DNA from 3 places in the Leclercia sp. genome. Region 2 is predicted to be linked to each of the others. Evidence: predicted binding sites of a transcription regulator. Region 2 holds the regulator's gene; each other region holds the start of a gene.

Region 1 (10,306 bases), on a different contig from region 2:
CCGGCACCGACACCGAGGTCGGTAAAACCGTCGCCAGTACCGCCCTGCTACAGGCGGCGCGGGCGCTGGGCCGTAATACCGCCGGCTACAAACCGGTGGCGTCGGGCAGCGAGATGACCGCCGAAGGGCTGCGCAACAGCGATGCGCTGGCGTTACAGCGCAACAGCAGCGTGGCGCTGAGCTACCCGACCGTAAACCCTTATACCTTTGCGGAGCCCACCTCGCCGCACATCATCAGCGCTGATGAGCAGCGCCCGATCCTGTTCAGCACGCTTTCGGCCGGGTTACGCACGCTGGAGAGCCGTGCCGACTGGGTGCTGGTGGAAGGCGCGGGAGGCTGGTTCACGCCGCTGTCGCAGGAGCAGACCTTCGCCGACTGGGTGCTGGCCGAACGCCTGCCGGTGATCCTGGTGGTGGGGGTGAAGCTGGGCTGTATCAACCACGCGATGCTGACCGCGCAGGCGATTCAGCAGGCGGGGCTGCATTTTGCAGGCTGGGTGGCGAACGGCGTTGTGCCGCCCGGTAAACGTCATACCGAATACATGGCGACGCTCCGGCGCGTGCTGCCTGCACCGCTGTTGGGCGAGATCCCGTGGCTGGGCGATGCGGCTGACACTTCGGCAGTCGGGCAATATCTCTCCCTTACTGCGCTGACGCCGTCGGCCCCATCCAGTGGGCAATCAGCGGGTCATCCAGCTCGCTGACCCGGCCCTGGGCCACGTTGCGCCCGCGATAAAGCAGGCAAAAGCGATCCGCCACCCGACGGATCAGGGAGAGGTGCTGCTCGGCCAGCAGCACCGATAACCCCAGCTCCCGGTTGAACCTCAGCAGCAGCTGCGCCAGCTTGAGAGTAAACAGCTGGCCGGTGCCGTGGCTGGGCTCGTCGAGGATCAGCAGGCGAGGGCGGGTCACCAGGGCGTTTGCCAGCGCCAGCTGGTACTGCTGGTCGTCGTTCAGGCCCGAGGCCCGCTGCTGGCGCAGCGGGTAAAGCTCCGGAAAGAACTCAAAAACGTCGCGGCTCACCGTTCCGCCCGCGACGCCTTTCGCCATCTGCGCAATATGCAGATTCTCCTCTACCGTCAGCTGCGAAAAGATCCGCCTGTCCTGCGGCACAAAGCTAATTTCCGTTCCGGCCTGGTGTAATGCACCGGGGGGTTCGTGCCAGACCATGGTGCCGCTGGCGATGGGCAGCAGGCCGGCAATACAGTTCACAAGGGTGGTTTTCCCCATCCCGGGCAGCCCGACAACGCCAGTGCAGACGCCGGGCGGGAGATCGAGGTCAACGTTCCACAGGGTGTGGCGATCCCCGTAATACTGGTTTACGGCGCGCAGGCTTAACATGGTAGTGCTCCTTTTCAGGCATCGGTGTCCCCTGATACTCTGCAAGACTCTTGCCACTGCCCTAAAAACGGCGATTAAACCTGCTTTTTTCGGATTAGGTTCAAAAAACAGCGCGGCGAGGGCAGGGAGATGCACTGCATCGGTGCCCCGTATGGTGTGCCTGGTGCAGGTACCATTTTGGTTAAAATGTGAGCAGTCCCTCACCATTTCGTTAGCTGATTTTTGTCATCAGATCGCCATAATTAGGCGATAAAAATTTTTTACCGCCGCGCTGTGGGCAAAAACCGGGAACGGGCCGAGTCACGTTCCGTATGGGCTGGAGGCAGTTATCCACTATTCCTGTGGATAACCATGTGCATTAGAGTTAGAAAACACAGGGTAAGCGAGAGAATACGCGGCCTGCGCCTGAATTGCTGCGAAACGCGTCTTTTCGATAACTTCATTGCAGATCAACGCGTTAAATAAAAGCAATCATTGTCATCAAAGTGTCAATTTGCTGGGCTAAAGACCGGCGGCTCGCCTTGACAAATGTTAAAAATCAAAAAATTCTGGGGATAACCCACCCCTGATGGAATTTTATCCCGTCGCAGCCGAAATTTTGCGCAGCATTGCTTGATTCCCACTGGTGATGGCACAAAATGGCGCAGATGTTACTGGTTTTATATCCAGTATAATTTACTGGCAAAAATAGCCATCAGGAGTAAAATTACTCACCTGCCGTATTAATCATCATCAGGTCGCCGTTCATGAGTAAACCGTTCAAACTGAATTCCGCTTTCCGTCCTTCTGGCGATCAGCCCGAAGCGATTCGCCGTCTGAAAGAGGGGCTGGAGGATGGGCTTGCACACCAGACGCTGCTGGGGGTGACCGGTTCGGGTAAAACCTTTACCGTCGCCAACGTGATCGCCGATCTGCAGCGCCCGACAATGGTGCTGGCGCCCAACAAAACCCTGGCCGCACAGCTGTACGGCGAGATGAAAGAGTTCTTCCCCGATAACGCGGTGGAGTACTTCGTCTCGTACTACGACTACTATCAGCCCGAAGCCTACGTCCCGAGCTCCGATACCTTTATCGAAAAGGACGCCTCGGTGAACGAGCATATCGAGCAGATGCGTCTGTCCGCCACCAAAGCCCTGCTTGAGCGTCGCGACGTAGTGGTGGTGGCCTCGGTGTCCGCCATCTACGGCCTCGGCGATCCCGATCTCTACCTGAAGATGATGCTGCACCTGACTCAGGGGATGATTATCGATCAGCGCGCCATCCTGCGGCGTCTGGCCGAGTTACAGTACACCCGCAACGATCAGGCGTTCCAGCGCGGTACCTTCCGCGTTCGCGGTGAAGTGATCGACATCTTCCCGGCGGAGTCGGACGACTTCGCCCTGCGCGTGGAGCTGTTTGATGAAGAGGTGGAGCGGCTGTCGCTGTTTGACCCGCTCACCGGCCACGTAGAGTCGATTATTCCGCGCTTCACCGTCTACCCGAAAACCCACTACGTGACCCCGCGCGAGCGTATCGTGCAGGCGATGGAAGATATCAAAGTTGAGCTGGCGGATCGTCGCAAGACCCTGCTGGAGAACAACAAGCTGCTGGAAGAGCAGCGCATCAGCCAGCGTACCCAGTTCGATCTCGAGATGATGAACGAGCTGGGCTACTGCTCCGGTATCGAAAACTATTCGCGCTATCTCTCTGGGCGCGGGCCGGGCGAGGCGCCGCCGACCCTGTTTGACTACCTGCCGGCGGATGGCCTGCTGGTGGTGGACGAATCCCACGTGACCATCCCGCAGATTGGCGGGATGTATCGCGGCGACCGGGCGCGTAAGGAGACCCTGGTGGAGTACGGCTTCCGCCTGCCGTCCGCGCTGGATAACCGCCCGATGAAGTTCGAAGAGTTTGAGGCGCTGGCGCCGCAAACCATCTACGTTTCCGCGACGCCGGGCAACTACGAGCTGGAGAAATCCGGCGACGAAGTGGTGGATCAGGTGGTCCGTCCAACCGGCCTGCTGGATCCGATTATTGAAGTGCGTCCGGTTGGCACCCAGGTAGACGACCTGCTGTCGGAGATCCGCGCCCGTGCCGCCATCAACGAACGCGTGCTGGTCACTACGCTGACCAAACGCATGGCGGAAGACCTGACCGAATACCTCGAGGAGCACGGCGAGAAGGTGCGCTATCTGCACTCGGATATCGACACCGTGGAGCGCATGGAGATCATCCGCGACCTGCGCCTCGGCGAGTTCGACGTGCTGGTGGGGATCAACCTGCTGCGAGAGGGGCTGGATATGCCGGAAGTGTCGCTGGTGGCGATTCTGGACGCCGATAAAGAGGGCTTCCTGCGCTCCGAGCGTTCACTTATCCAGACCATTGGTCGTGCGGCGCGTAACGTTAACGGCAAAGCGATTCTCTACGGCGACAAGATCACCCCGTCGATGGCAAAAGCGATTGGCGAAACCGAACGCCGCCGCGAGAAGCAGCAGGCCTACAACGAAGAGCACGGCATCACGCCGCAGGGTCTGAACAAGAAGGTGGTGGATATCCTGGCGCTCGGCCAGAACATCGCCAAAACCAAAGCCAAGGGACGCGGTAAGTCACGCTCACCGGTGGAGGCCGATACCGTTGCCCTGACGCCGAAAGCGCTGCAGCAGAAAATTCACGAACTGGAAGGGCAGATGATGCAGCACGCGCAGAATCTGGAGTTCGAAGAGGCGGCGCAGATCCGCGACCAGCTTCACCAGCTCAGGGACTTGTTTATCGCGGCGTCCTAGGTAAAAGCAAAATGGCAGCCTTTGGCTGCCATTTTTAGGGTTTGCACCTTCTCCCTGTGGGAGAAGGCCGGGATGAGGGCACCAGACCGCACGGCCTGTAGGCCCGGTAAGCGCAGCGCCACCGGGCGTTAAAGGCCGCACAATCTCACCCCAACGCCTGCACCGCCTTCTCCAGCGCCACGCGCAGTAAATGCCGATCATGGCGGTACTTGATATCGCTCGCCTCGAGCGGCTCCTGCACCACCACCCGGCCTTCCATGCCCGATACATCAGTGCCAGGCCCGACCACCACCGCATCGATAATCTTTTTCCCGACGTACTGCTCCATCAGCGCCAGCTTAGCAGGCAGTGAAAGCCCCGCGGCGGCAGGGCTCAGCTCGCGCCCCAGATTGCCGATGTAAACCACGGGAGCGGGGGTCCGGCGCAGCGCCTGGGCCAGATCCTTGATCAACAGCAGCGGCATCAGGCTGGTATAAAAACTGCCCGGGCCGACCAGAATTAAATCCGCTTCACCAATGGCTTCCACCGCTTCACGGGTGGCCGGAACGCTGGGATAAAGCATCAGCTCTTTTGGCGGCAACACCAGCTGATCGATATTCACTTCGCCATATACTTCATGGTCGTTACTGTCGATAGCCATCAAATCGACCGGAAGTTCGGACATCGGTATCAAAAACGCATCCACTTTTAACAGGTTGCGGATTAAATTGATCGCCTCCAGAGGCCGCACGCTGAGGTGATCCAGCGCCTTTAACATCAGATTTCCGAGGTTATGTCCTGAAAGTTCGCCATTACCGCCAAAACGATACTCAAACATCGCCGAAGCGACGCTGGGTTCGGTGATGAGCTGATTTAAGCAGTTGCGCATATCACCCCAGGCGATACCCCCTTCGGAGCGACGAATGCGTCCGGTTGAGCCGCCGTTGTCGGTGGTGGTCACGATCCCGGTGAGCCGTGAACCGAGCGATGACAAGGAGGACATCACCCGGCCCAGTCCGTGGCCTCCGCCGAGAGCGACGACGCGGTCGAGATCCGCAAAAGTGCGATTGCGCATAGAAATTCCTTTATAAGACGAACGCGTTAACAGTAACTCAACTACCCCTAAATGACGATGCTCCGTCCGGGTCAAAATGACATATATCAATGCAAGATTTTGATAATGACGTATTCTGCAACGAAATAGCACGAACATGTCGATATATACAAGTTTATATAGCGAGAAACGAGAATAGCGAAACTGCTATTAACACGCTACTATCGGCATAACCACGTTTTCTTTATCGAAAACATACACTCTAGCCTTTGCGCCTGTGTCGACAGATATGGTGCTCTGGCCGTGGCGGTTTCGCCACCAGGGTACAGAAAGAAATGACTGTGCCTCCCGTATCAGGAAAGGTGTACATGGCTTCACAACTTACCGATGCATTCGCGCGTAAGTTTTTTTACCTGCGTTTGTCGATTACCGATGTGTGCAATTTCCGTTGCACCTACTGCCTGCCGGACGGCTACAAACCCGGCGGCATCACCAATAACGGCTTTCTCTCCGTGGACGAAGTGCGCCGCGTGACGCGCGCGTTTGCCGCCATGGGCACAGAAAAGGTCCGTCTTACCGGCGGTGAGCCTTCGCTGCGCCGTGACTTCACCGACATCATCGCCGCGGTTCGTGAAAACGACGCTATCCGCCAGATTGCGGTCACCACCAACGGTTATCGTCTGGCGCGCGACGTTGCCGGCTGGCGCGACGCGGGGCTGACGGCGATCAACGTCAGCGTCGACAGTCTGGATGCCCGCCAGTTTCACGCTATTACCGGCCAGGATAAATTCCACCAGGTGATGGAGGGCATCGATGCGGCCTTTGCGGCGGGCTTCGACAAGGTGAAGGTCAACACCGTGCTGATGCGCGATGTAAACCATCATCAGCTGGATACCTTCCTGGCGTGGATCAAACCCCGCCGCATTCAACTGCGTTTTATCGAGCTGATGGAAACCGGCGAGGGCAGCGATCTCTTCTCCCGGCACCACATCTCCGGCATGGTGCTGCGCGATGAACTGCTCAAACGCGGCTGGATCCATCAGCTTCGCCAGCGCAGCGACGGCCCGGCGCAGGTCTTTTGCCACCCCGACTACGAAGGGGAGATCGGGCTTATCATGCCGTATGAAAAAGACTTCTGTGCCAGCTGCAACCGCCTGCGCGTCTCGTCGGTAGGCAAGCTGCACCTGTGCCTGTTTGGCGACGGCGGCGTCGACCTGCGCGATCTGCTGGCCGATGACGCCCAGCAGCCTGCGCTGGAAGGGCGCATTTCTGACGCGCTGATGCATAAAAAACAGACCCACTTCCTGCATCAGGGCAACACCGGGATCACCCAGAACCTGTCCTACATCGGCGGGTAATCGCAAAAGGAACCAGAAGATGAGTCAGGTAAGCGCTGAATTTATCCCGACGCGTATTGCTATCCTTACCGTTTCCGAACGCCGCGGCGAGGAGGATGACACGTCCGGCCACTGGCTGCGCGACGCGGCCCACGAGGCGGGGCATCAGATCGTCGACAAGGCCATCGTCAAAGAGAACCGCTACGCCATTCGCGCGGAAGTGTCGCGCTGGATTGCCAGCGACAACGTGCAGGTGGTGCTGATCACCGGCGGGACCGGGTTTACCGCGGGCGATCAGGCCCCGGAAGCGCTGCTGCCGCTGTTCGATCGCGAGATCGAAGGCTTCGGGGAGGTGTTCCGCATGCTCTCGTTTGAAGAGATTGGTACCTCAACGCTGCAGTCGCGCGCCGTGGCCGGGATCGCCAACAAAACGGTGATTTTTGCCATGCCGGGCTCCACCAAAGCGTGTCGTACCGCGTGGGAAAACATCATTGCCCCGCAGCTCGATGCCCGCACCCGTCCGTGTAATTTCCATCCTCATCTAAAGAAGTAAGCTATGTCGCAACTGACCCACATTAACGCCGCTGGCGAAGCGCATATGGTGGATGTCTCCGCCAAGGCCGAAACCGTGCGTGAGGCGCGCGCGGAAGCGTTCGTCACCATGCTCCCCGAAACCCTGGCAATGATCATTGACGGCAGCCACCACAAAGGCGACGTCTTCGCCACGGCGCGGATCGCCGGGATTCAGGCGGCAAAACGCACCTGGGATCTCATCCCGCTGTGCCATCCCCTGATGCTCAGCAAAGTGGAAGTGAACCTGCGGGCCGAGCCGGAGCATAACCGGGTGCGCATCGAGTCATTGTGCCGCCTGACCGGGAAAACCGGGGTCGAGATGGAAGCCTTAACCGCCGCCTCGGTGGCGGCGTTGACCATCTACGACATGTGCAAAGCGGTGCAGAAAGATATGGTTATCGGCCCGGTTCGCCTGCTGGCGAAAAGCGGTGGTAAATCAGGGGATTTCAGGGCGGAAGAGCATGATTAAGGTACTGTTTTTTGCGCAGGTGCGCGAGCTGGTCAATACCGACAGCCTGACGCTGGATACTGAGTTCCCCACCGTGGAAGCGCTGCGGGCGCATCTGGCAGCGCAGAGCGACCGCTGGGCGCTGGCGCTGGACGCGGGCAAACTGCTGGCGGCGGTAAACCAGACGCTGGTGGAGTTCACTCATCCGGTTAAGCCGGGCGATGAGGTGGCCTTTTTCCCACCGGTCACCGGGGGCTAAGATGGCTGAGACCAAAATTGTTGTCGAACAGGCGCGTTTCAACGTCGGCACGGAGTACAGCTGGCTGGCGGAGCGCGATGAAGACGGGGCAGTTGTCACCTTCACCGGCAAGGTGCGTAACCATAATCTGGGCGACAGCGTGAAGGCCCTGACGCTTGAACACTATCCCGGCATGACCGAAAAGGCGCTGACGGAGATCGTCGACCAGGCGCGTGAGCGCTGGCCGCTGGGGCGGGTGACGGTGATCCACCGCATCGGCGAGATGTGGCCCGGGGAAGAGATCGTCTTCGTGGGCGTCACCAGCGCCCATCGCGGCAGCGCCTTTGCCGCGGGCGAGTTTATTATGGATTATCTGAAAACCCGCGCCCCGTTCTGGAAGCGCGAAGCCACTCCGGAAGGGGATCGCTGGGTGGAGTCGCGGGACAGCGATAAGGAAGCCGCCAGCCGCTGGTAGCCGGATTGCGGGGATGTGTTAGTCTATAACAGTGTGTCCACTTAAAAAGGAGTGCGTTATGGACAGATTTCCCCGTTCCGATTCCATCGTGCAGACCCGCAGCGGTCTGCAAACCTATATGGCGCAGGTCTATGGCTGGATGACCTGCGGATTGCTGCTTACCGCGTTTGTCGCCTGGTTTTCAGCAAATACGCCTGCCGTAATGATGTTCGTCTTTTCCAGCAAAATAACCTTCTTTGGTCTGATTATCGCCCAGCTGGCGCTGGTGTTTGTTCTGTCCGGACTGGTGCATAAGCTCAGTGCCGGGATGGCCACCACGCTATTTATGCTCTATTCGGCGCTCACCGGCCTGACGCTCTCCAGCATCTTCATCGTCTACACCTACTCCTCGATTGCCAGTACCTTCGTGGTGGCAGGCGGGATGTTTGGCGCGATGAGTCTCTACGGCTACACCACCAAACGCGACCTGAGCGGCTTTGGCAACATGCTGTTTATGGCGCTGATTGGTATCGTGCTGGCGTCGCTGGTGAACTTCTGGCTCAAGAGCGAAGCGCTGATGTGGGCGGTGACCTATATCGGGGTGATCGTGTTTGTTGGCCTGACGGCTTATGACACGCAGAAGCTGAAAAACATCGGGGAGCAGATCGACGTGCGCGACAGTTCAAACCTGCGCAAATATTCGATTCTCGGGGCCCTGACCCTCTATCTGGACTTCATCAACCTGTTCCTGATGCTGCTGCGCATTTTCGGCAACCGGCGTTAACGGCAATGCCCGGCGGCGCGTTGCTTGCCGGGCCTACGAAATCTGCCCGGCGGCGCTTCGCTTGCACGGGCCTACAAAACCCGTAGGCCGGGTAAGCGCAGCGCCACCCGGCATTACCATCTCACTTCGCCATCTGCTGCTCGTTTTTGGCCCGCAGCTTCTTCGCCCGGCTCTCCAGCAGCAGATAACAGACCGTCGCCAGCCCCAGCGGCAGGAAGTAATAGAGCATACGATAGGCCAGCAGGGCGGCGATAATGGTGCCGTGGGAAACATGTTCCCCGGCCAGCAGGGCGATAAATACCGCTTCCAGCACGCCGATACCGGCCGGAATATGGACAATCACCCCGGCGATACTGCTCACCAGCAACACCCCCAGCACGAAGAAGTAGTTCACATCCTCGCCCATCAGCAGCCAGATAATCGCCCCCATCGCCATCCAGTTACCGGCTGAAATAGCCATCTGCGCCACGGCAAAACGCCAGGAGGGGAGCACCAGCTTTTGCTTTTTGATGATCACATGACGGCGCTTCGCAAAGGCGCAGGCCCACAGGTAGACGGCGATCACCAGCAGCAGTACCACGCCGAGAATGCGCAGCGTCGTCTGATCGATGTACCAGTGATCGGGCAGTTGCACCACGCCCGCGGTAAAGATCACCCCGCCCAGCAGGATGTAGCCCAGCCAGTTGGTGGTGATGCTCAGGGAGAAGATGCGGGTGATGGTGCTGCTGGGCAGCCCCAGACGGGAGTAAAGCCGGTAGCGCATCCCGATACCGCCAACCCAGGTGCTCAGGGTCAGGTTAAAGGCATAGCAGATAAACGACACCAGCATCACCTGGCGTTTGGCCAGCTTATGCCCGCAGTAGCGCCGCCCGAGCAGATCGTAACAGCCGTACAGCAGGTAGCTCAGTATCACCAGCCCGATCGCGCTCAGCAACGACACGCGGTCATAGTCACGCATCACCTTCCAGACTTCAGTCCAGTCGACCTTTTTCGCGTAAACCACCAGCAGCACCGCAACGGCAATAAAAAATACCCAGGTGAGGATCTTTTTTGCCAGACGCCAGCGCGAATGTTTTTTGCTCATCAGGGTTTCACTCCCGTGCTACCTGCCTCGACCCGATCCTGGGTCTCCATCTCGGGCTGTACCGGCGGCGGCACCTGCGCCAGCTTGGGCGTATGGGCCGGCAGCCAGCCAACCAGCGCCGGGAAATGACGCAGGAAGTGGAACACCAGCACGCTTTTGCCCAGATTCCACCAGGTACGTTTCGGCACCATCGTCTCATCCACGCGCACGCAATCCTCGGCGATGATGGCGGAGAGATTGTCGCGCAGGGTC
Region 2 (10,306 bases):
AACTTCTTTCTCTGCCTGGTCTTTCTCATAACCATAGCGTTCCTGAATTTTACCCACCAGTTGGTCACGTTTACCTTCGATGACGGTCATGTCATCGTCAGTCAGGTCGCCCCACTGTTCTTTTACTTTACCTTTAAATTGCTTCCAGTTACCGCCGACTTGGTCTTTATTCATCATCGATTCCTCTTCGTTCGGTCGTTAAGGTTAAGTTCGTCCTGAAATACGTTTCGTGCTGGACGTGATAATAATTATAGATAAGCCTGCGGCGTTCGGTTTGTTATTCGGAATCTTTTACCGTTCGGCCAGGCGAAGCCGCTATGAAAACCAGCTGCCGTTGCGCCAGTGCCGGTGCCAGATCCAGGCCAGAGACAGCCCCCGCAGGGCCAGGAACACGGTCAGGGCCAGCCACAGACCGTGGTTGCCCAGCCACGGCAGGGTGAAAAGCGTCAGGCCAAATCCAGCGGCCGCCACGGCCATACTGTTGCGCATCTCTGCCCCTCGGGTGGCACCGATAAACATGCCATCCAGCAAATAGCACCAGACCCCTACCACCGGCAGGATCACCTGCCAGATAAGATAGTGGCTCGCCAGCGCGCGCAGCTCGGGCAGTGAAGTCAGCAGGGCAATAATGTGATCGCCTGCCAGAGCATAGATGAGGGCAAAGGCCAGCGCCACCAGGCCGGACTGACGGCAGGCCGCCCGCCACACTTCCCGCAGTTGCCCGCTTTCCCGCGCGCCATAGGCCTGCCCGGAGTGTGCCTCGACCGCATAAGCGAAGCCATCCAGCGCATAGGCGGTAAAGGTCAGCAGGGTCATCAGCACGGCGTTAACGGCGATGATCTCCGGCCCCAGCCGTGCCCCCATTACCGTCAGCGTCCCGAAGCAGAGCTGTAGCAACAGCGAGCGCAGCATGATGTCGCGATTGAGGGCCAGCAGCTTGCGGATATTGCCCCGCCAGCTCGTTTTCAGCAGCGCCAGCGAAATACCACGCAGGGCCAGCACCCGCCAGACCATCCACAGGCCAATCATCAGAGTGGCGTACTCTGCGATAGCGGTCGCCAGCGCGGCCCCCTGCACGTTCATCTGCAGGCCCATCACCAGCCACAGATCCAGCACGATGTTGAGCAGGTTACCCACCACCAGCAGGATCACCGGCGCCCGGGCATACTGCACCCCCAGCAGCCAGCCGAGCAGCACCAGGTTAGCCAGCGATGCCGGGGCGCTGAGCCAGCGGATCTCAAGGAAGCGCCGCGCCTGATGGAGCACGGCCTCGCTGCCGCCAACGATATGCAGCGCCAGATCGATAAGCGGCGTGCGCAACAGCACAATCAGCAGCCCGGCACCCAGGGCCAGGATCAGCGGCTGCACCAGCGCGCGGGCCAGACGTAGCGGATCTTTCGCGCCATAGGCCTGCGCGGTGAGGCCGGTGGTGCTCATGCGCAAAAAGAGCAGCAGCATAAACAGGAAGCTGGTTGCCGTCGCGCCGATGGCGACACCGCCCAGATAAACGGGGGAATCGAGATGACCAATCACAGCCGTGTCCACCAGCCCAAGCAGAGGGACGCTGATATTGGAGACGATCATGGGAAGCGCAAGACGCCACAACGCCTTGTCTGAAGCAGTCAGGAGAGACATGAAAATGTTCGCCAGAGGCAGGAAAAGCAAACTGCGGCACTGCCGCAGTTTGTCAGAAAGGATTTATAACCATTCACCGTTGCGGATGACGCCAACCGCCAGCCCTTCGATGGAGAAGTTATTTTCGCGCAGGTCGACAACAATCGGGGAAAACTCGCTGTTTTCCGGCAGCAGCTGCACGGTGTTGCCCTGCTTTTTCAGGCGCTTGACGGTCACTTCATCATCGATGCGCGCCACCACGACCTGACCGTTACGCACGTCCTGCGTTTTATGTACCGCCAGCAGATCGCCATCCAGAATGCCGATGTCTTTCATGGACATACCGCTTACGCGCAGCAGAAAATCTGCGCTCGGTTTGAACATGCCCGGATCGACCTGATAATGGCCTTCAATGTGCTGTTGCGCCAGCAGCGGTTCACCCGCGGCAACGCGACCGACGAGCGGCAGGCCCTCTTCGGCTTCAATCAGCAGACGAATACCGCGAGACGCACCGGAAACAATCTCAAGCACACCCTTGCGCGCCAGTGCCTTAAGGTGCTCTTCGGCGGCATTTGGAGAACGGAAGCCCAGACGCTGCGCGATTTCTGCACGCGTCGGCGGCATACCCGTCTGGCCGATATGATCCCGAATGAGATCAAACACCTCTTGCTGCCTGGTCGTTAACGCTTTCATTCCGCCCCCTGGGTGTATATACAGTTATGCTGTGAGTATATACAGCTAAAGGTGATTTTGGAACCACAAACCGCATAAAAAACCAGAGACTTGTTCGGTTTCTGAAGGCTTATCGTAAATGTCCCCAAAGCAGCGTGACCCAGGTAAACAACGCAACGATAATCGCCATCAGCACCGCGGCTGAGCCCATATCTTTTGCCCGGCCCGAGAGCTCGTGAAAGTCAGTGCCGATACGGTCGACGACCGCCTCGATCGCACTGTTGAGAATTTCGACTATCATCACCAACATCACCGAGCCAATCAGTAATACGCGGGTGATGGGATCAACGTCCAGCCAGCAGGCAAGGATAATCGCCGCGACGACCGCAACCCCTTCCTGGCGAAATGCGGCTTCATTGATCCAGGCAGCACGGATGCCCTTCCATGAATAGCCGGCAGCTTTAATGATTCGGGTTAACCCAGTGGTATTATTGGCCATTAAAAGAAACCTTTCTTCGAAAATAGCGTCAGAAACGGTGGGTTAAGCGCCTGGCGCAGCCACCGGAAGTATGACGGGTAACAACAGAAATTTTGCGCGCTTTCTGTTATCCTTGCGCCGCAATTGCATTTTTAACCAGAGGCTTTACATCGTTTATGTCTGGCTGGCCACGAATTTACTACAAATTACTTAATTTACCATTAAGCGTCCTGGTAAAAAGCAAGTCTATTCCGGCGGTTCCGACGCTGGAACTGGGACTCGATACCTCGCGTCCTATTATGTACGTTTTGCCTTATAACTCGAAGGCCGACTTGCTGACGCTGCGCGCCCAGTGCCTGGCGCACGATCTTCCCGATCCGCTGGAGCCGCTGGAGATCGACGGCACCCAGCTGCCGCGCTACATCTTTATCCACGGTGGCCCTCGCGTGTTCACCTGGTACACGCCGAAAGAAGAGTCGATCAAGCTGTTCCATGACTACCTCGATCTGCACCGCAGCAACCCGCTGCTGGACGTGCAGATGGTGCCCGTGTCGGTGATGTTTGGTCGTCGTCCGGGGCGCGATAAAGGCGAGGAAAATCCGCCGTTGCGCATGCTCAACGGGGTGCAGAAGTTTTTCGCCGTCAACTGGCTTGGCCGCGACAGCTTCGTCCGTTTTTCACCGTCAGTCTCCCTGCGTCGCATGGCCGATGAGCACGGTACGGATAAGACCATTGCCCAGAAGCTGGCACGCGTGGCGCGCATGCACTTTGCCCGTCAGCGTCTGGCCGCGGTAGGCCCGCGCCTGCCGGCCCGTCAGGATCTGTTTAATAAGCTGCTGGCCTCGAAGGCCATTGCCCGCGCCGTCGAAGACGAAGCGCGTAGCAAAAAAATCTCCCACGAGAAGGCGCAGCAAAACGCCATCGCCCTGATGGAAGAGATTGCGGCCAACTTCTCCTACGAGATGATCCGCCTTAGCGACCGTATCCTGAGCTTTACCTGGAACCGTCTCTATCAGGGGATCAACGTGCACAACGCCGAGCGCGTGCGCCAGCTGGCCCACGACGGCCATGAGATTGTCTACGTGCCCTGCCACCGCAGCCACATGGACTACCTGCTGCTCTCGTACGTGCTCTATCATCAGGGGCTGGTGCCGCCGCACATCGCTGCGGGTATCAACCTCAACTTCTGGCCGGCAGGCCCGATCTTCCGCCGTCTGGGTGCGTTCTTTATTCGCCGTACCTTTAAAGGCAACAAGCTCTACTCCACCGTGTTCCGCGAGTATCTGGGCGAGCTGTTCAGCCGCGGCTACTCGGTGGAATATTTCGTGGAGGGCGGCCGCTCCCGTACCGGCCGTCTGCTCGATCCGAAAACCGGCACCCTGTCGATGACCATTCAGGCGATGCTGCGCGGCGGTACGCGTCCAATCACCCTGGTGCCAATCTACATAGGTTACGAGCACGTGATGGAAGTGGGTACCTACGCCAAAGAGCTGCGCGGTGCCACCAAAGAGAAAGAGAGCCTGCTGCAGATGCTGCGCGGCCTGAGCAAGCTGCGTAACCTCGGCCAGGGGTATGTCAACTTCGGCGAACCTATGCCGCTGATGACTTATCTCAACCACCGTGTGCCGGAGTGGCGCGAGTCCATCGATCCGATCGAAGCGGTGCGTCCGGCCTGGCTGACGCCAACGGTGAACGCCATTGCCGCCGATCTGATGGTGCGTATTAACAACGCCGGGGCGGCCAACGCCATGAACCTGTGTTGTACCGCCCTGCTGGCCTCTCGCCAGCGCTCGCTCACCCGCGAGCAGCTGACCGAGCAGCTCGACTGCTACCTGAACCTGATGCGCAACGTGCCGTACGCGGCAGATGCCACGGTGCCGGCCGCCAGCGCCAGCGAGCTGATCGACCACGCGCTGCAGATGAACAAGTTCGAGGTCGAGAAGGACACCATTGGCGATATCATCATTCTGCCGCGCGAGCAGGCGGTACTGATGACCTACTACCGCAACAACATTGCGCATATGCTGATGCTGCCTTCGCTGATGGCTGCCATCATCACCCAGCATCGCCAGATCAGCCGTCAGGCACTGCTGGAGCATGTCACCGCTCTCTACCCGATGCTGAAAGCCGAGCTGTTCCTGCGCTGGAACAACGACGAGCTGGCAGAGGTGCTGGATCAGCAGATTGAAGAGCTGACCCGCCAGGGACTGATCTCGCAGAAAGATGACGCTCTGCTGATCAACCCGTCCCGGGCACGCACGCTGCAGCTGCTGGCGGCGGGCGCACGCGAGACCGTGCAGCGCTACGCTATTACCTTCTGGCTGCTGAGCGCTAACCCGTCGATCAACCGCGGTACGCTGGAGAAAGAGAGCCGCACGCTGGCACAGCGTCTGTCGATGCTGCACGGCATCAACGCGCCGGAGTTCTTCGATAAAGCGGTGTTCAGCTCGCTGGTGTTGACGCTGCGTGACGAGGGGTATATCAGCGACAGCGGTGATGCCGAGCCGGAAGAGACGATGAAGGTGTACCAGATGCTGGCAGACCTGATGACCTCCGACGTGCGCTTAACGATTGAGAGCGCGACGCAGGGCGAGTAGTGCATAAAAATGCCGGGTGGCGGCTTCGCCTTACCCGGCCTACGATACAGAACCTGTAGGCCCGGTAAGCGCTAGCGCCACCGGGCATTTTTTTATGCCCAGTAACTCACCGCCAGTCCCAGGAAAAGCACCAGACCGACGTAATTGTTATTGAGAAACGCCTTAAAGCAGGCTTCGCGCTCGCGGTTGGCGATGAGCTTCTGCTGATAGATAAACAGCACCCCTGCCGCCGCGACCGCCGCGTAGAAGGCCCCGTTCAGCTGGTTCAGGTAACCAATCGCCACCATCAGCCCCAGCACTGCAACCTGCAAAATCCCAATGATCAGCTTGTCCTGACGCCCAAACAGAATGGCGGTCGATTTGATGCCGATTTTCAGGTCATCGTCCCGATCAACCATCGCGTACTGGGTATCGTAGGCCACCGCCCAGAGGATATTCGCCAGGAACATCAGCCAGCAGCTCAAGGGCACGCTTTCGCTGACGGCGGCGAACGCCATCGGGATCGACCAGCCAAAGGCCGCGCCCAGCACCACCTGCGGCAGATGGGTGTAGCGCTTCATAAACGGGTAGACCCAGGCCAGGGCCAGCGCTGCCACGGAGAGCAGAATGGTCATGGTGTTCAGGGTCAGTACCAGCAGGAACGACAGCAGGACCAGCACCACAAACAGCGTGCGTGCCTCTTTCTCGGTGACATCGCCGCTTGGCAGCGGACGATTCGCGGTGCGTTTCACATGGCCGTCAAATTTACGGTCGGCATAGTCGTTGACGACACAGCCTGCCGCACGCATCAGCCAGACGCCCGCCACGAACACCGCCAGGATCCACAGCGGCGGCAGCCCGGGGGTCGCCACCCACAGCGCCCACAGGGTCGGCCACAGCAGCAGCAGCGCACCGATTGGCTTGTCGGTTCGCATCAAGCGGTGATACGCCAGCAGCTTGTTCTGCGTCAGACTCCACTCCATTTTCTCTTCCTCTTAGTACAACGGCGACGCCGGTAAAAACAGCTCGGTCAGCATCAAAGGTTTACCACTTAAGCGCAGGCGGGAACGACGTCCCCACAGCCCGGCATCGCGACCAATTTCAATAAAATCACGGGTAAGCTCGGAGGAGGTGAACAGATAACGCCCCAGCGGGGTTTTGCCCATCTGCTGCAGCGCCAGCTCCGGCCCGGTAAGCGTGGACTCAGGCACCACGGTGCGTCCGGCCAGCCAGGGTTCACCGTCGGCACAGAGCAGGATCTCCCGCAGCCAGTAGCGCGCCTCTTTCGGCAGCAACGGCAGTTCATCCGCAACCGCGTCGGGCGTGACAAATCCCTCCTGAATGAGGGTGACGGTAACCTTTTTGCCCTGCTGCTCAAAACGTTTGGTCATGGAATCTTCCAGCAGCAGCCAGTCGAGCTGCTCCGGTTCCAGCGCAGGGATTTCGTCAAAATAACGCAGCGCGTGCAGTTGCGTTAGCGCGGGGTGTGACATGCCAGACTCTCCGATACATAACGTGAAGCTATTGTATCGCAGAAACGCGGAATGGGGGCGGGCAAACGTGAACTAGCGAACATTATCGCAACAGAGATGCAACAGCGGCAGACCGTGCAAAAAAAGTGCGCCCGTAAGGGCGCACCAAACTACTGACAAAATCAGCACTGTGGGGAGACGGTCACCCCTTGCCTTTTACACTGCTGATAAAGGTGGAACGGGCAGTGGTCGAGCCTAAACGCTCGGCTTCATCAAGGAGTTTCAGCGCCTTGTCGACATCGCCTTTATCGACTGCCTGTTTAATGGCCTGATTGAAATAGGTTTCGGTATCGTTAAGCACCGGCTCGCTCTTCTTCGCGGCGGCCGGGGCAGCAGCGGTCGCCGGTGTCGTGGTGGCCGGAGCGGCGACTGGCGCGGCATAGACCGGAGCAGGTGCTGCGGTATTACCCACGGTCACCGGGCCGGTGCCGGAGGAGCCAAACAGCGGGCCAACCAGCACGCTGGAGGCGCTGTTAGTGGAGACTTTCAACCGCAGCTCACCGTCGGTGACGTGGCGGGCAAGCGGGTCCGGGATATCCGGCACGGCGTTGCCGGTGCCTTTGGCATAGGCTTTAGCCGGGTTGATGAGCTTGGTGGATTGCTGCAGATCTTTATCGGTAGTAAATACCAGCACGTACAGTTTTTGCTGACCCAGCGCAGGCGTCAGGCGCATGACCCCTTCCAGACGGTCAGCGCTCATCACGCCCGGCTCCTGGTAGGTAAAGTATTCGCTCGGGAAGTAGGCCGATGGCGTCAGGTTCTGATCCAGAATCAGCACGTTCGGTGCGAAGACGCTGGTTTGCTTGTTCACAATACTGTTCAGCGTCAGGGTGATTTCACCGATATTGGCAGGCACGCTGTAGGCCGCCACCGGGCCGGCGATCCCCGGGACATTTAAGGACTGACCGCCGGTAGAAAGCTGGGTGGTCTGGGCTTTGGACTGGTCGACAGGCGTCCAGACCAGCTGTTGTAGCGCGGCGGCCGGGATAGCAGGCGCGGCGCTGGTGTTTTGCGGTACAAAATTGACGTCTGCGAGAGTGATGGCTGGAGCACTTGCCAGCAACCCTGCAGAGAGGCACAGCGCGACGAGACTTTTCTTCATTTTCATTGTTTTTACCTCAGATAGCATCAGCACAGCGGTGGCCAGGCAATAGCGCGCCGTACTCTACGAAGAGAGGGGCTTGCGCCCCTCTTTTAGGTCAATACATCAGGTGTTACGTATTACCACCAGATTTCCATCTGGGCGCCGAAGGTCCACTCATCGTTGTCGCCACGGCTGAAGGTTTTCGCAGAAGTGTCGTTATACGCGACACCAGAGGTGTAGCCGGTATCACTGTTGTTTGCGTAGCCCCATTTCTCATCCCACTTGGCGTAGGTTGCAAAGACACGGATAGCCGGACGAGACCAGATGCTGTCGCCTGCCTGCCACTGTTGTGCCAGGGTGATTTTGTACTGGCTGTTTTTATCGTCAGTTTTCTGAGACTTGACGTTGTCGTAGCCCACTTCCAGCAGGGTGGACATGATTGGTGTCCATTTGTACATCGGACGCACACCGACGGTCCACCACTCGGTACCGTTGTTGTTGTCGCGGTCGATATTCTGGTACATACCGACGTACATCAGATCCCACTGGTCAGCCAGGGTGATGGCACCGTGGTCGAGAACGCGGATCAGAGAACCGTCGTTATTAACGCTACCGCCCTGTGGAATACCTTTGCCGTTAGAGGTCATGGAGTCCGTGCCGTACTGCAGAACGAACTTGTTGAAGCCCTTCATCATGCTCTGGGTGTGTTCAGCGGTGAACAACCAGCCATCTTTAGAGGCGCCAGGCTGCAGGTAGAAGTCGTCAGGAATGTTGGTGTGACCGTAGTCAACGCCCAGTTCCAGGGTACCGCCTGGGTTGATTTCCATACCCGCTAAACGAACGTCGAAGACATCGTTTGGTACGACGTTGTCATAAACACGGTCGCCGTCCGCATTACGCTCGGCGAAGGTCGCAGAGCCGCCGGACTCAGAAGAACGGGTTGCTGCCAGAGAGAGCTTACCGAAGCCCAGATCGATGTTTTCGATACCTGCACCAGGACCTGAAATATCCCAGTAGTAGAAGTCGATCATGTGAACGTCATGACGCTGATAGAAGCGCTTACCGGCCCAGATGGTGGAGCCTGGCAGCCATTCAATCAGGTTTTTACCCTGCACGTTTGCTTCACGGAAGGCCGGGCTGGTTGATTCCCAGTCGTTCTGCTGTGAAACGGAGTAGGCTACGTTGGTGTCGAAGTAGAAGCTCTTGTCGCCTTCTTTCCACACTTCCTGGCCCAGTTTCAGCTCGGCATAGGTTTCACATTCGTTACCAAGACGGTATTTACTTTGTGCACCTGTTGCCTGGAAACACTGCTGTTCGCCACCACTCCCGGTCCAGCCAATGCCAGAACGAGCATAACCTTTAAAGTCGACAGCGCCGGCCTGGGCAGACAGGATGCCTGCCGCAATGGCGACCGCCAGAGGGACTTTGCGCAGAGTAATCATTATTCTATCTCCTGAGATCATTGCTTTTCTTTGAACACTTCACCTGATGGTTTCGTGCTTATTATTGGGATTGCTTAAACGCCGGGCTCCTGATGCAGCCGACGACATGCAGTGCCATCTTCTCGGAACAGATGGCAGCGCTCTGGCGGCAAGCCGATAGCGAATGTGGCACCCTCTTTTACCAACACCACGTCATTCTGGCGGTACACCAGGTTCTGACGAATGGCGGGGATCTGGATATGAATCTGTGTTTCGTGACCAAGTTGCTCAACCACCTGAACCTCGCCTTCCAGCGTCACATCAGCGATGTGGCTCGGCAGCAGATGCTCAGGGCGGATCCCGAGGGACATGTTTGCCCCCACGTTGACGTTTGCACTGTCTACCGGTAACCACACCTGCTGGCGGTTCGGCAGTTCAACCTGAACCTGCTCAATGGCGGTGGCGGTGACTTTGACCGGCAGGAAGTTCATCTTTGGCGAGCCAATAAAGCCCGCAACAAAGCGGTCTGCCGGGTAGTGATAGAGTTCCAGCGGTTTGCCCACCTGCGCCACGCGACCGGCATCCAGCACCACAATCTTGTCGGCCAGGGTCATCGCTTCGACCTGATCGTGGGTGACGTAAATCATGGTGCGACCCAGACGCTTGTGCAGACGGGATATTTCAATACGCATCTGCACGCGCAATGCGGCATCGAGGTTCGACAGCGGCTCATCGAGCAGGAACACGCGCGGTTCCGCCACCAGCGTACGGCCAATCGCCACACGCTGACGCTGACCACCGGAGAGCGCCTTCGGCTTACGCTCCAGCAGGTGCGCCAGCTGGAGCACTTCGGCGACCTGGGTCACGCGCTGGTTAATAACCTCTTTTTTGGCACCGGCCAGCTTCAGGCCGAACGACATGTTCTCGGC
Region 3 (10,306 bases), on a different contig from region 2:
ACGGTTGGGTTCCCGATTTACATATTCACTCTGAAGATACGCTCCTCCCCTTTTATCTCGGTGAACGAGATGATGCTTTATATGCCATAAAACCAACCTGCTGGCCTGGTCTGGATATTATTCCTTCGTGTCTCGCATTGCATCGTATTGAAACTGAGCTTATGGGGCGTTACGACGATGGTAAGCTGCCGACAGACCCTCATATGATGCTAAGACTAGCCATCGAAACGGTTGCGCATGATTATGATGTGGTTGTCATTGATAGTGCTCCTAACCTTGGTATCGGCACAATCAACGTTGTTTGTGCTGCTGACGTATTGTTAGTCCCTACTCCCGCTGAACTCTTTGACTATACCTCTGCTCTTCAGTTTTTCGACATGCTCAGGGATCTGCTGAAGAACGTGGACCTTAAGGGCTTCGAGCCAGATGTCAGGATCTTGCTTACTAAATATAACAATAATAATGGTTCCCAGTCGCCCTGGATGGAAGAGCAAATTAGGGATGCATGGGGAAGCATGGTTCTTAAGAACGTAGTACGTGAAACGGATGAAGTGGGTAAAGGACAGATCCGAATGAGAACAGTGTTCGAACAAGCCATAGATCAGCGTTCTTCTACTGGAGCATGGAGGAATGCACTCGCAATTTGGGAGCCGGTTTGTAATGAAATATTTGATCGTCTCATTAAACCACGTTGGGAGATCCGTTAATGAAACGTGCACCTATTATTCCTAAATCTAATCCTTTAGTCGCTCCTGCAACTACTGCAACAGCTCCAGCTGCTCCTATGGTTGATACGCTCATTGCTCGAGTGGGCGCTATGGCAAAGGGTAATACTATTACCCTTCCCGTGTGTGGCCGAGATGTAAAGTTTGTTCTTGAAACTATACCAGGTGTAGATGTAGCAAACTCTACAAAGGTCTGGGCTGGTAATGAACGTGATCAGGCATTTTTAACAGAGGAGGCATTGGACGATCTCATACCATCGTTCTTACTAACTGGCCAACAAAATCCGGCTTTTGGTCGTAAGGTCGGGGGACATATAGAGGTTGCCGATGGTAGCCGCCGTCGCATGTCTGCCATTCTTACATCAACTGAGTATCGCATACTCGTCGGTGCCCTTGATGACGAACAGATGGATGCTTTATGCAAGCTTGGAAACGATTATAGACCGACAAGTGCTTATGAAAGAGGTAAGCGATATTCTCAGCGATTAGAAAATGAATTTAATGGGAATATTTCTGCTCTGGCTGACGCTGAAAATATTTCAAGGAAAATCATAACCAGATGCATCAGTTCCTCTAAGTTACCAAGAGATGTCATCGCCCTTTTTTCTCATCCAGGCGAGCTTTCTGCCAGAGCTGGTGAAAATTTACAGAAAATTTTTGCTGATAACGAGGCTCGTTTACTCGAAGGGGCTTATGAACTTTCAGAAAAAAGAAAGGCAGGTGTGGTACTTGAGGCTGATGAAATAATCCATTTTCTTACAGCCTTACTAAAAGATCCCAGCAAAAAATTAAATCAGACCCCTGAAAAGCGCGTTTTCATTCCGGGAGCATCAGCGCAGTATAAAGGCAATAAATTAATCATTAGCCTAGATCGCTCTAAGCTTTCAGAAAAAGACATTGGGAAGTTTGAAGAAATGCTTGAGCATTTGGCTATTAAGTAAAAAAGTAATTATTCATAACTATCTTTCTAATTTACGATCCTCATGACCGTGGTCCCAACCACTTAACTGGGACCATGGTCCCAACCACCCAACTGGGACCGTGGTCCCAACCACTCAACTGGGACCATGGTCCCAACCACCCAACTGGGACCGTGGTCCCAACCACTCAACTGGGACCGTGGTCCCAACCACCCAACTGGGACCGTGGTCCTAACCACTCAACTGGGACTGTGGTACCAACCTATAGTCAGTCAAGCATTTGTATGGGTATTTTCTAGCTAAGGCGCGTAAGTAATGTTTGTTAGTTCGTCTCTTTGGTGCTTCCTCGCTCACTCGCGGGCTTCGCCCCGTCGTTCGGCTGCGGCGAGCACTGCTAGCTCACTCTTAAAGGCGAAATTTAACTAATCCTTGCTATCGGGATATCTTTCCAGCGAGTGGTGTACGCAGGGGACAGCATATCGCGTTTCATCTGCCAGGATGGTGCAATGCCTCGTCCGGCAAACCAGACATGGCCCAGGCCAGAATGATTAATACCATCGAGAACCTTCATCAGTTCTGCGCTATGAGGTCGGGGCGGACGTTCGTCGAACAGCTGCAGCTGTGACACGCCGGAACTTGTGAAGTCATTCAGCATCACACCGGCTTTGGCATACCGGTGGCCATCCTTCCAGATACGCTCCAGCGCCGTTGTGGCGGCCGCAATGATGTCCCGGGTATCCTGAGTGGGCGTAAGCAGTTTCTCCGTAGCCACGTTGCCGTAGTAAGGCTCTTTAACGGTAAACGGAGACGTTTTGATAAAGACAGAAATATGCCGGCAGAACTGGTGTTCCCCCCGGAGCTTCTCCGCCGCCCGTTCCGCATACTGGCAAATGGCCTGGCGGAGCGAATCCGCTTCCGTGATTTTCTCGCCAAAACTGCGACTGCAGACAATTTGCTGTTTGGTGGGAGGGGCTTCCTCGAGGGCTATACAGCTCTCACCGTTCAGCTCACGTACCGTTCTTTCCTGCACAACAGAGAAATTTTTACGCACAAAGGTCGGGTTCGTCAGAGCCAGATCCAGCGCCGTCCTGATTCCCAGAACATGCAGCTTTTTCGCAATACGGTTTCCGACGCCCCAGATCTCTTCCACAGGCTGCAGGGAGAGCAATTTCCGCGTTCTGGCCGGATTACCCGGGGTCAGGGCCAGTACGCCCCTGAACTGTTTCCATTCCTTTGAGGCCCACTGAGCAGATTTGGCCAGCGTTTTAGTGGGACCCATACCGACGCCGATCGTCAGCCGGGTGCAGTCATAAACGTGCCCACGCAGTTGCCGACCGAAATCTTCCAGGTTATTGTATTTATTTATTCCATTGATATCTAAGAACATTTCATCAATTGAGTATTGTTCCACGCGAGGTGCCAGTTCCTCGAGACAGCTCATTACGCGGGCCGACATTGAAGCGTAAAGCTCGTAATTACTCGAGAACGCGTAAATTTTCTCCGGATAGCTTTCGTTTTTCATCTGGAACCACGGGGTACCCATACGCACGTATTTTTTACTCTCCGCGCTGCGGGCGATTACGCAGCCGTCGTTATTGCTGAGCACCACAACAGGCTTACCCTTCAGGTCCGGGCGAAATACCCGCTCGCAGCTGGCGTAGAAGCTGTTCACATCAGCGAGGGCAAACATCAGTACATCTCCCGTGTCCGGTGGATGATGTGGGTCACCACGCCGAAAATTTCCAGCTCATTGGGGTCGGGGTAGATAGGTGCCCAGCCGGCGTTCATAGGCTGCAGAATCAGTCTCGGCCTCAGCAGCAGGCGCTTCACGGTAAATTCACCCTGCAGGCTGGCCACAACAATATCGCCGTGCTGAGGTTTTTCCGCGCAGTCGACGACCAGAAGATCCCCGTTAAACAGGCTACCATCTGACATGCTGTCGCCGCTCGCGCGCAGATAGTAGGTCGCACTCGGATGACGAATGCAGTAGTCATGCAAATCCAGATCTGACTCAACGTAATCCTGGGCCGGGCTGGGAAATCCGCAGCTGGCCAGATCTGAAAAAAAAGGATGCGTTTGCGGCGGAATCTCTTTCCCCGGCCTAAGCAACTGTAACTTCATGTATCCCTCACGACTTTAATTATACTGTTTTTATATACAGTAGTATTTTTACCGTAAGCGATCAACTTCGAGCGCAGAATGCCCTTTTTTAACACATCCCACATTCACCCCTTATTATTCTCTAATTTTTCTCTAAATTATTCTTGATAAATCCCATCGCACTGTGTAAATTTCAAATTGTTCTCTTATACTTCTCAAATAAAAACCTGATTTTGTATTTGAAATTACCGTGAGGTTATATGAAAATTTTCATCGATGATGGATCAACCAACATTAAGCTGATGTGGCAGGACGGAGAAAAAGTTCATCGGGCGATCAGTCCGAACAGTTTCAAGCGTGAGTGGGCGGTTTGCTTTGGGGGCCAGCGCGTTTTTAACTATTCGCTCAATGGAGAGCACTACACCTTCGATCCCATCAGCGCCGATGCGCTGGTCACGACCAACATTGCATGGCAGTACAGTGATGTGAACGTCATTGCCGTCCACCATGCGCTGCTGCAGACCGGACTTGAACCCCGGGAGGTCGACATTGTCGTGACGCTGCCGCTCGCGGAGTATTACAACCGTGACAATCAACCCTGTGCTGAGAATATCCGGCGCAAAGAGGAAAACCTGATGCGGCCGGTCACCCTGAATGACGGACTGGCCTTCACCGTTCGCAGTGTGCGCGTCATGCCTGAGTCCATTCCGGCAGGCTTTGATGTGGTGAGCAAACTGGACGACCTTGACTCACTGCTCATTGTTGACCTGGGAGGCACCACGCTCGATATTTCACATGTCAGGGCCAAAATGCGGGGGATTTCGCGTATCTTTGGCGACTCCGGCCTGGGGGTATCACTGATGACGCAGGACGTCAGGGCGGCGATGGCAGTGGCCAGAACGCGGGGCAGCAGCTATCTTGCTGACGAACTCATCATCCACCGCGAAGACGAGAATTTTATGCGGCAGCGCATTAACGATGCCTCCAGACTGGCCGTCGTGCAGGAAGCGCTTCGCGATTCACATCACCGTCTTGTGAACCGGGTGATCGATGCCGTGAAGAGCTTTGAAAGTTATTCTCATGTTATGGTAATTGGTGGCGGTGCCGAACTCATCGCCAGTGCGGTCAGACAATTTTGTGGGGTGCGCGATGACAGGTTTTACCTGAGCGAAGATCCCCAGTTTGACCTGGTCAATGGCATGTTCGCAATTGGTTAATGAGATGGATAAACCGGACACCCGTAGAAAAATTACGTTTTACCTGAACCCCGAAAGCAACGCTGCTGAGCGCTACGTCTGCGATGAAACAGACAGGCTGCCCCAGGGTGAGCGGGGGAACGTCTGGCGTGCTGCGCTTCTGTCCGGCTTTGCCCTGAGAAAACAGGATGAAAGGCTGCCGCATCTGCTGGCAGCCCAGCTGAATGAATCGACCACGTTCGAGGAGATGGTTCTGCTGATGCAGGCGGTTTTCCCGGAAGAAATGAAATCGTTCGGCAACCGCCGACCGGCAGCGCAGACGCCAGCAAAAGGGCAGGGCAGTGCACCGCCCGCGCCCCGGGAAGATGACAATGAAACCCTGAGCAATGCCCGGGCCATGTTTGGTGGCGCGAAGGATAAATAAGGTAAATCCATTATGTCACTCGTAAAGCACCATGCTGAACGCATGATCTGCCATGTTCTGCGTGCCAGAAACGTTCCAGAGGACCAGTGGGCGGACCTCGTCAAAAAGACCGGCAGGGGAATGGTCCTGCTGGGCGTGGCGTTGGTCGTCCCGTTATTACTCGTCGATGCGATGCCCCTGCCGGTGACCATTGTGCTGCAGATCGCCTACGCCTGTCTGATGTGCCTCGGAGTTATCCTGGCCTTTGACAATAAAACGGCAAAAGGACGGTCATGATATGAACATCAACCTACAGGAAACAGTATGCGACTCGAAGAACTGAAAGATGAAGACCGAACGCTGGTTGTGGTGGCCCTGCAGGCGCTGCACCGCGAGCGGTTAACTGCATCCAATGCCGCCTTTACGTTCTGCCAGCTGGCCGGAAAAACCCCGCCTCCGGATGATATTTTTGGATTACATGAAGTGCAGGACGCGCTGCGTCGTATTGGTGCAGCTCCCGCGCGATAAGTACGGAATAAAAAAACGGCAGGAAGACACCTCATCCCTGCCGTCAAAATAAATGCTCAATTTTCCGGCGATTATAGGGTTTTAAATTGTGATGTAAATCACAATTTAACCTCAAGCAAAATTTCTCTAATTAATGCCTTATGCTGCGGATTCCTGCATACATAAAGTAGTCAAAACAGTAATCAACGAGATTATTAACGATCTGATTTACAGGTAGCAGACAGGAGCTATTGTGAGAATTTATCACGGTTCACGCGCGTTATTTGACAGCTTTGACCCTCAGTTTTTTGGTACAGGCGAAGGTACAGGATTGGCGTTCTGGTTTATTGATAATTTTGACGGTGCCGATTACCACGCTCATATGATATCGCGTCTTCCTGTTCATACTCCCAGAGTCTATACCTGCGAATTCCCTGACCATTTGCCAGTGGCAGACCTGGATGCTTCTCTTTCTTCGCAGCCAAAAATCCTGGCACGACTGAGGGACACCCTGCCAGATGAGCTGGCCATTGAACTTCCAACAGAGGACCGTCACTGGGGAACTCACCTGCTACTCAGATGGGCTGCTCTTTCCGGAAAAATAGGTGAAAACAGCGAGTTAATTGATTTGTTGTTTTCCCGCTGCGGTATTATGGGGGCACATAACATACAGGGCGGTTGCGGGAATACCCGATACAAAGGCAGATGTACGGTCATTTTTGCAGGTGCTGCGCATCATATCCGCATACTCAAAACGGAAGAGGTATGAGTTTTTCCCTTTCATCACAGTTCTGCACAATCGAAGGGTCTGCTACTGGCACAAAGCGGACTGACACGCAAGCTTATGTCCGCTATGAGCGAAAAACGGACCTTCAAATCCAAACCGGTTCAATTGATTAACTTTGGCTGTCAGTCAAGCCATCGTTAACATGAATCCGATCGAAAATTCCTTATCGCATTTTTACAAATACGCAGTGGCAAGAAAGATAGATTCTGGCTCATGACAAGTAGAGTTGTTCATTTGTATAAAGAGACTTCGCCTTCAGGACGCGTTTTGAACCTGCGATGCATCCACAGGTATTGCTCAGGAGCACGGAGAATTTCACGCTCGATGATCTTGTTCATATAAGCCGCTGCGGCGACCTTGTCTTCCCCTGGATAGCCTGACAACGGATTGCTGATATACATGTGATAACCTTTTTTATCGCTACGTCGAATCATGCTAAGTGTGATCAAGTGTGCACCAGCGAGTTTTGACAGAGCATACGTTCCGTTCGTCGTGGCTGCTTTTTTTACCGAGAAAAAAGGTGCAAAAACGCTTCCTTTAGACCCATAATCCTGGTCTGGTGCAAACCAAACGGCTTCACCTGCTTTTAGCGCATGAACAAAACCTGATAAATTACGTCGATTAATCATAGCCTTATTTGAACGCATACGCCCTTTTGTCTGTACCCATTCCATTAATGGATCATTGTGTGGGCGATACGTTGCCATCATAGGATGGCATAACCCCATTACTCTTCCACACAACTCAAGGGACATAAAATGAATCCCGACAACCATTACTCCTCTTGTCGCACCGGTCAGGTTTTCAAGCCCTTCGACATCAAACCATTTTTTGACTCTCGCATCGCTCCAGAACCAGGCCATTCCTGTTTCCATCAGTCCCAGCCCGAGAGAAGCAAAGTTTTTATTGACCATCTGGCTCCGGGCAAACGGTGTCATCTCGGGAAAGCACAGTTCGATATTTCTAATCGCAATCCCTTCCCGGCGTTTCAGAAAGGGTCTGGATATTGTTCCAAGGCCAGAGCCCAGAATATGTAAAACCGGGTAAGGAAGTTGAACGAGAAGCCACAGCAGACCCAAACCAGACCAGGTAAGCCAGTGGCGAGGATGAAGTAAATTATGAGTAAAAGTCTGTGCCATAAATTTCCTTAATGCTAATGAAGGTTATAACGCAAAAGGAAAACAATGAGGCAATTTGTCTTTAGCGATACATTTTGTTTTAGACAATTTAAACCCATCTAAATTCAGAAAAAATAATTTTGCAATGCCTGGTAAAGGATTTAAAGAGCTAGGAATGAATTGTAAGTCAGCAAATTTATTCTGTTATAAATCCATGGTTTTATCATTGATACTCAAGGAATTGTCTTCTTGATTCATCATCGTCAAGGTACTCAAAAGAAAAAAGCCGAATTTTGGTAAGTTTATAAAACCACTCACAATCGTTTCGTTGAATAATTTCGCCTGGTTTGAAACATATCCCGGATGCCATCCGAATAATCGCATATTTACCATTACTAAACCTGACCCGGTGAATACAGAAAGGTTGACCGGCCTGCCCGTGACAGCTGTTTGACAGGATATGTCCTTCAATAAAAACAGATTTTTTAGATTTCATTATCATACCCTCGACAACTGCAGTACAGGAGAAATGTTGTCATTTCCCGACATCACTGACGTTAAGTGGCAGAAGCTGATCAGCCGCCGATACACCAGCATTCTGAAGGTCTGAACAACAGTCCGCAGGCAGGGCACTCAAGAACCGCATCTTTTCTTAGTTTACCTGCTTTCTGATCGGCTCTGTGTGCGCATACCGGGCAGGCAACATGAACCGGTCTTTCTTTAAAATACCTGAGCCCATTTGTATAAGACATAAATAACTCTCTGAGGAATACATTAATTATTATACGCTTTACTCTAAAAACAGCCGGGTTAAGTTATGTTGATTTATGACTGAATCACGATAGCAGATATTGAAAATTGAACGTCCGATTTATGATATAATACCCTTCCATGAGAAATTTATAATGAAATCAGAAGACACCCTTGACTGGTACCCGTCCCAGCTACCGCCAGTAAAAATTATTCTTGGCGAAGCCGTGCTGGCTGTGGGTAAACAGGGCCGACCGATTAATACCCGAACCTTGCTGGAATACCTTCAGGTCATGCAGGGCAGGCAAAAAAAAAGGGATGACAAAATCGCCATGCAGACAGCGATTGACGTTCTCAGGGATAATCAGCGCATTAACGGCAGACGTTAATGCACCTCCGGGATCAGCGTCAGTTCTGAATGATCTCAACCGTATGGTTTTGTCTATCATCCTTCAGCGGTATTCTGTCATCAGGGAGGAGAACACCATCCAGCGTCACGCAATATTCTGCATCGCCGCGTGAAACACTAATCTGATAATGGCTTTCACCATACTGATATGCCATAGAAAAAGACGACCACGCATCCGGTAACCTGGCATGAACACTAAAGTCAGTGCCGGAACGTTTTATCCCCAGTAATTCCTCGGTAAGTAAACGCCAGGCCCAGCCTGCGGAACCGGTATACCAGCTCCACCCTGCACGTCCGGTATGGGGAGCGACGCTGTAGACATCAGCACTCATGACATAAGGCTCAGCTTTATAAATCCCGACCGAGTCCGCATTCAGGGTGTGATTTATAGGGTTGAGCATTGACCAGAGTTGCCAGGCTCGTTCGGCATTCCCCATTCGGGCAAAGGCCATCACTGCCCAGATGGCGCCATGCGTATACTGCCCTCCGTTTTCCCGCACGCCGGGCAGGTACCCCTGTATGTAGCCCGGATTCGGGCCGTGTCCGTCGAAAGGAGGCGTTAACAGTTTGATCAGCCCTCCTTCGTTATCCACAAGGTGCTTATCCAGCGCCTGCATGGCCTTTGCGCACCGTCCCGGGTCTGCGGCCCCGGACAATACAGACCAGCTCTGCGCAATCGCATCGATCCGGCAGTCCTGAGAGGCTTTCGACCCCAGGGGAGTACCATCATCAAAATACCCGCGCCGGTACCATTCACCATCCCAGGCATGGGCTTCGAGATTGCTTTGCAGACGCAGGGCCTGTGCACGGCACATAGAGGCGACATTCTCATCCATCCTGCGCTCCGCCAGCGCTGCAAACCGCTGCAAAATATCGTACAGGAAGAAGCCCAGCCAGACGCTTTCACCTTTGCCTTCGATACCCACCTGGTTCATCCCGTCATTCCAGTCACCTGCCCCCATCAGCGGCAGGCCGTGCCCCCCGAACCGCTGTCCATACTGAAGAGCTTTGACGCAGTGTAACCAGAGTGTCTCTTCGGTGCCGCTGATGACCGGCGTGTCATAGACTGACTCTTCACCCGGCTGAAGCGGCCGTCCCTCAAGATAAGGAATGCGTGTTTCCAGTGCATCCATACCCCCCGTCGTTTCAACATAGTGGCAAACAGCAAAAGGAAGCCACAGGTAGTCATCGGAACAGCGGGTACGCACACCGTTTCCGTGTGGCGGGTGCCACCAGTGCTGCACGTCACCCTCGATAAATTGCCGTGATGCACAGAGCATTATCTGTTCACGCATTCGATCCGGAGCAGCATGGCTCAGTGCCAGCGTATCCTGCAGCTGATCGCGAAAACCAAATGCCCCACCAGACTGATAGTAACCACTGCGGGCCAT

Evidence for each region. The regulator LexA, encoded in region 2, represses DNA repair genes until DNA is damaged. The targets are predictions, from matches to a motif close to TNCTGTATGTACATACAGNA.
Region 1: a site for LexA is predicted at 1,993-2,012, ahead of uvrB (excinuclease ABC subunit UvrB). Genes of this name have one in related genera too.
Region 3: a site for LexA is predicted at 3,789-3,808, ahead of umuD (translesion error-prone DNA polymerase V autoproteolytic subunit). Genes of this name have one in related genera too.

The regions. Positions count from the first base shown of each region.
Region 1 is NZ_DAIQCE010000017.1:52,765-63,070, forward strand. It holds gene bioD (dethiobiotin synthase) at 1-704, shown strand, start outside; gene V7Q49_RS22215 (ABC transporter ATP-binding protein) at 643-1,341, opposite strand; gene uvrB (excinuclease ABC subunit UvrB) at 2,088-4,103, shown strand; gene yvcK (uridine diphosphate-N-acetylglucosamine-binding protein YvcK) at 4,249-5,157, opposite strand; molybdenum cofactor riboswitch at 5,383-5,517, shown strand; gene moaA (GTP 3',8-cyclase MoaA) at 5,505-6,494, shown strand; gene moaB (molybdenum cofactor biosynthesis protein B) at 6,514-7,026, shown strand; gene moaC (cyclic pyranopterin monophosphate synthase MoaC) at 7,030-7,515, shown strand; gene moaD (molybdopterin synthase sulfur carrier subunit) at 7,508-7,753, shown strand; gene moaE (molybdopterin synthase catalytic subunit MoaE) at 7,755-8,207, shown strand; gene V7Q49_RS22255 (Bax inhibitor-1/YccA family protein) at 8,266-8,970, shown strand; gene V7Q49_RS22260 (lysylphosphatidylglycerol synthase transmembrane domain-containing protein) at 9,092-10,054, opposite strand; gene clsB (cardiolipin synthase ClsB) at 10,054-10,306, opposite strand, start outside.
Region 2 is NZ_DAIQCE010000007.1:125,165-135,470, forward strand. It holds gene V7Q49_RS16775 (CsbD family protein) at 1-174, opposite strand, end outside; gene dinF (MATE family efflux transporter DinF) at 316-1,635, opposite strand; gene lexA (transcriptional repressor LexA) at 1,699-2,307, opposite strand; gene V7Q49_RS16790 (diacylglycerol kinase) at 2,417-2,785, opposite strand; gene plsB (glycerol-3-phosphate 1-O-acyltransferase PlsB) at 2,941-5,361, shown strand; gene ubiA (4-hydroxybenzoate octaprenyltransferase) at 5,454-6,323, opposite strand; gene ubiC (chorismate lyase) at 6,336-6,833, opposite strand; gene malM (maltose operon protein MalM) at 7,015-7,980, opposite strand; gene V7Q49_RS16815 (maltoporin) at 8,094-9,401, opposite strand; gene malK (maltose/maltodextrin ABC transporter ATP-binding protein MalK) at 9,473-10,306, opposite strand, start outside.
Region 3 is NZ_DAIQCE010000010.1:17,990-28,295, reverse strand. It holds gene sopA (plasmid-partitioning protein SopA) at 1-707, shown strand, start outside; gene V7Q49_RS18605 (ParB/RepB/Spo0J family plasmid partition protein) at 707-1,666, shown strand; gene V7Q49_RS18600 (Y-family DNA polymerase) at 2,064-3,335, opposite strand; gene umuD (translesion error-prone DNA polymerase V autoproteolytic subunit) at 3,335-3,766, opposite strand; gene V7Q49_RS18590 (plasmid segregation protein ParM) at 4,006-4,962, shown strand; gene V7Q49_RS18585 (plasmid partitioning/stability family protein) at 4,967-5,365, shown strand; gene V7Q49_RS18580 (hypothetical protein) at 5,378-5,641, shown strand; gene V7Q49_RS18575 (hypothetical protein) at 5,669-5,872, shown strand; gene V7Q49_RS18570 (hypothetical protein) at 6,105-6,620, shown strand; gene lpxP (kdo(2)-lipid IV(A) palmitoleoyltransferase) at 6,869-7,777, opposite strand; gene V7Q49_RS18560 (hypothetical protein) at 7,980-8,252, opposite strand; gene V7Q49_RS23575 (YnfU family zinc-binding protein) at 8,332-8,508, opposite strand; gene V7Q49_RS18555 (hypothetical protein) at 8,662-8,895, shown strand; gene V7Q49_RS18550 (GH36-type glycosyl hydrolase domain-containing protein) at 8,915-10,306, opposite strand, start outside.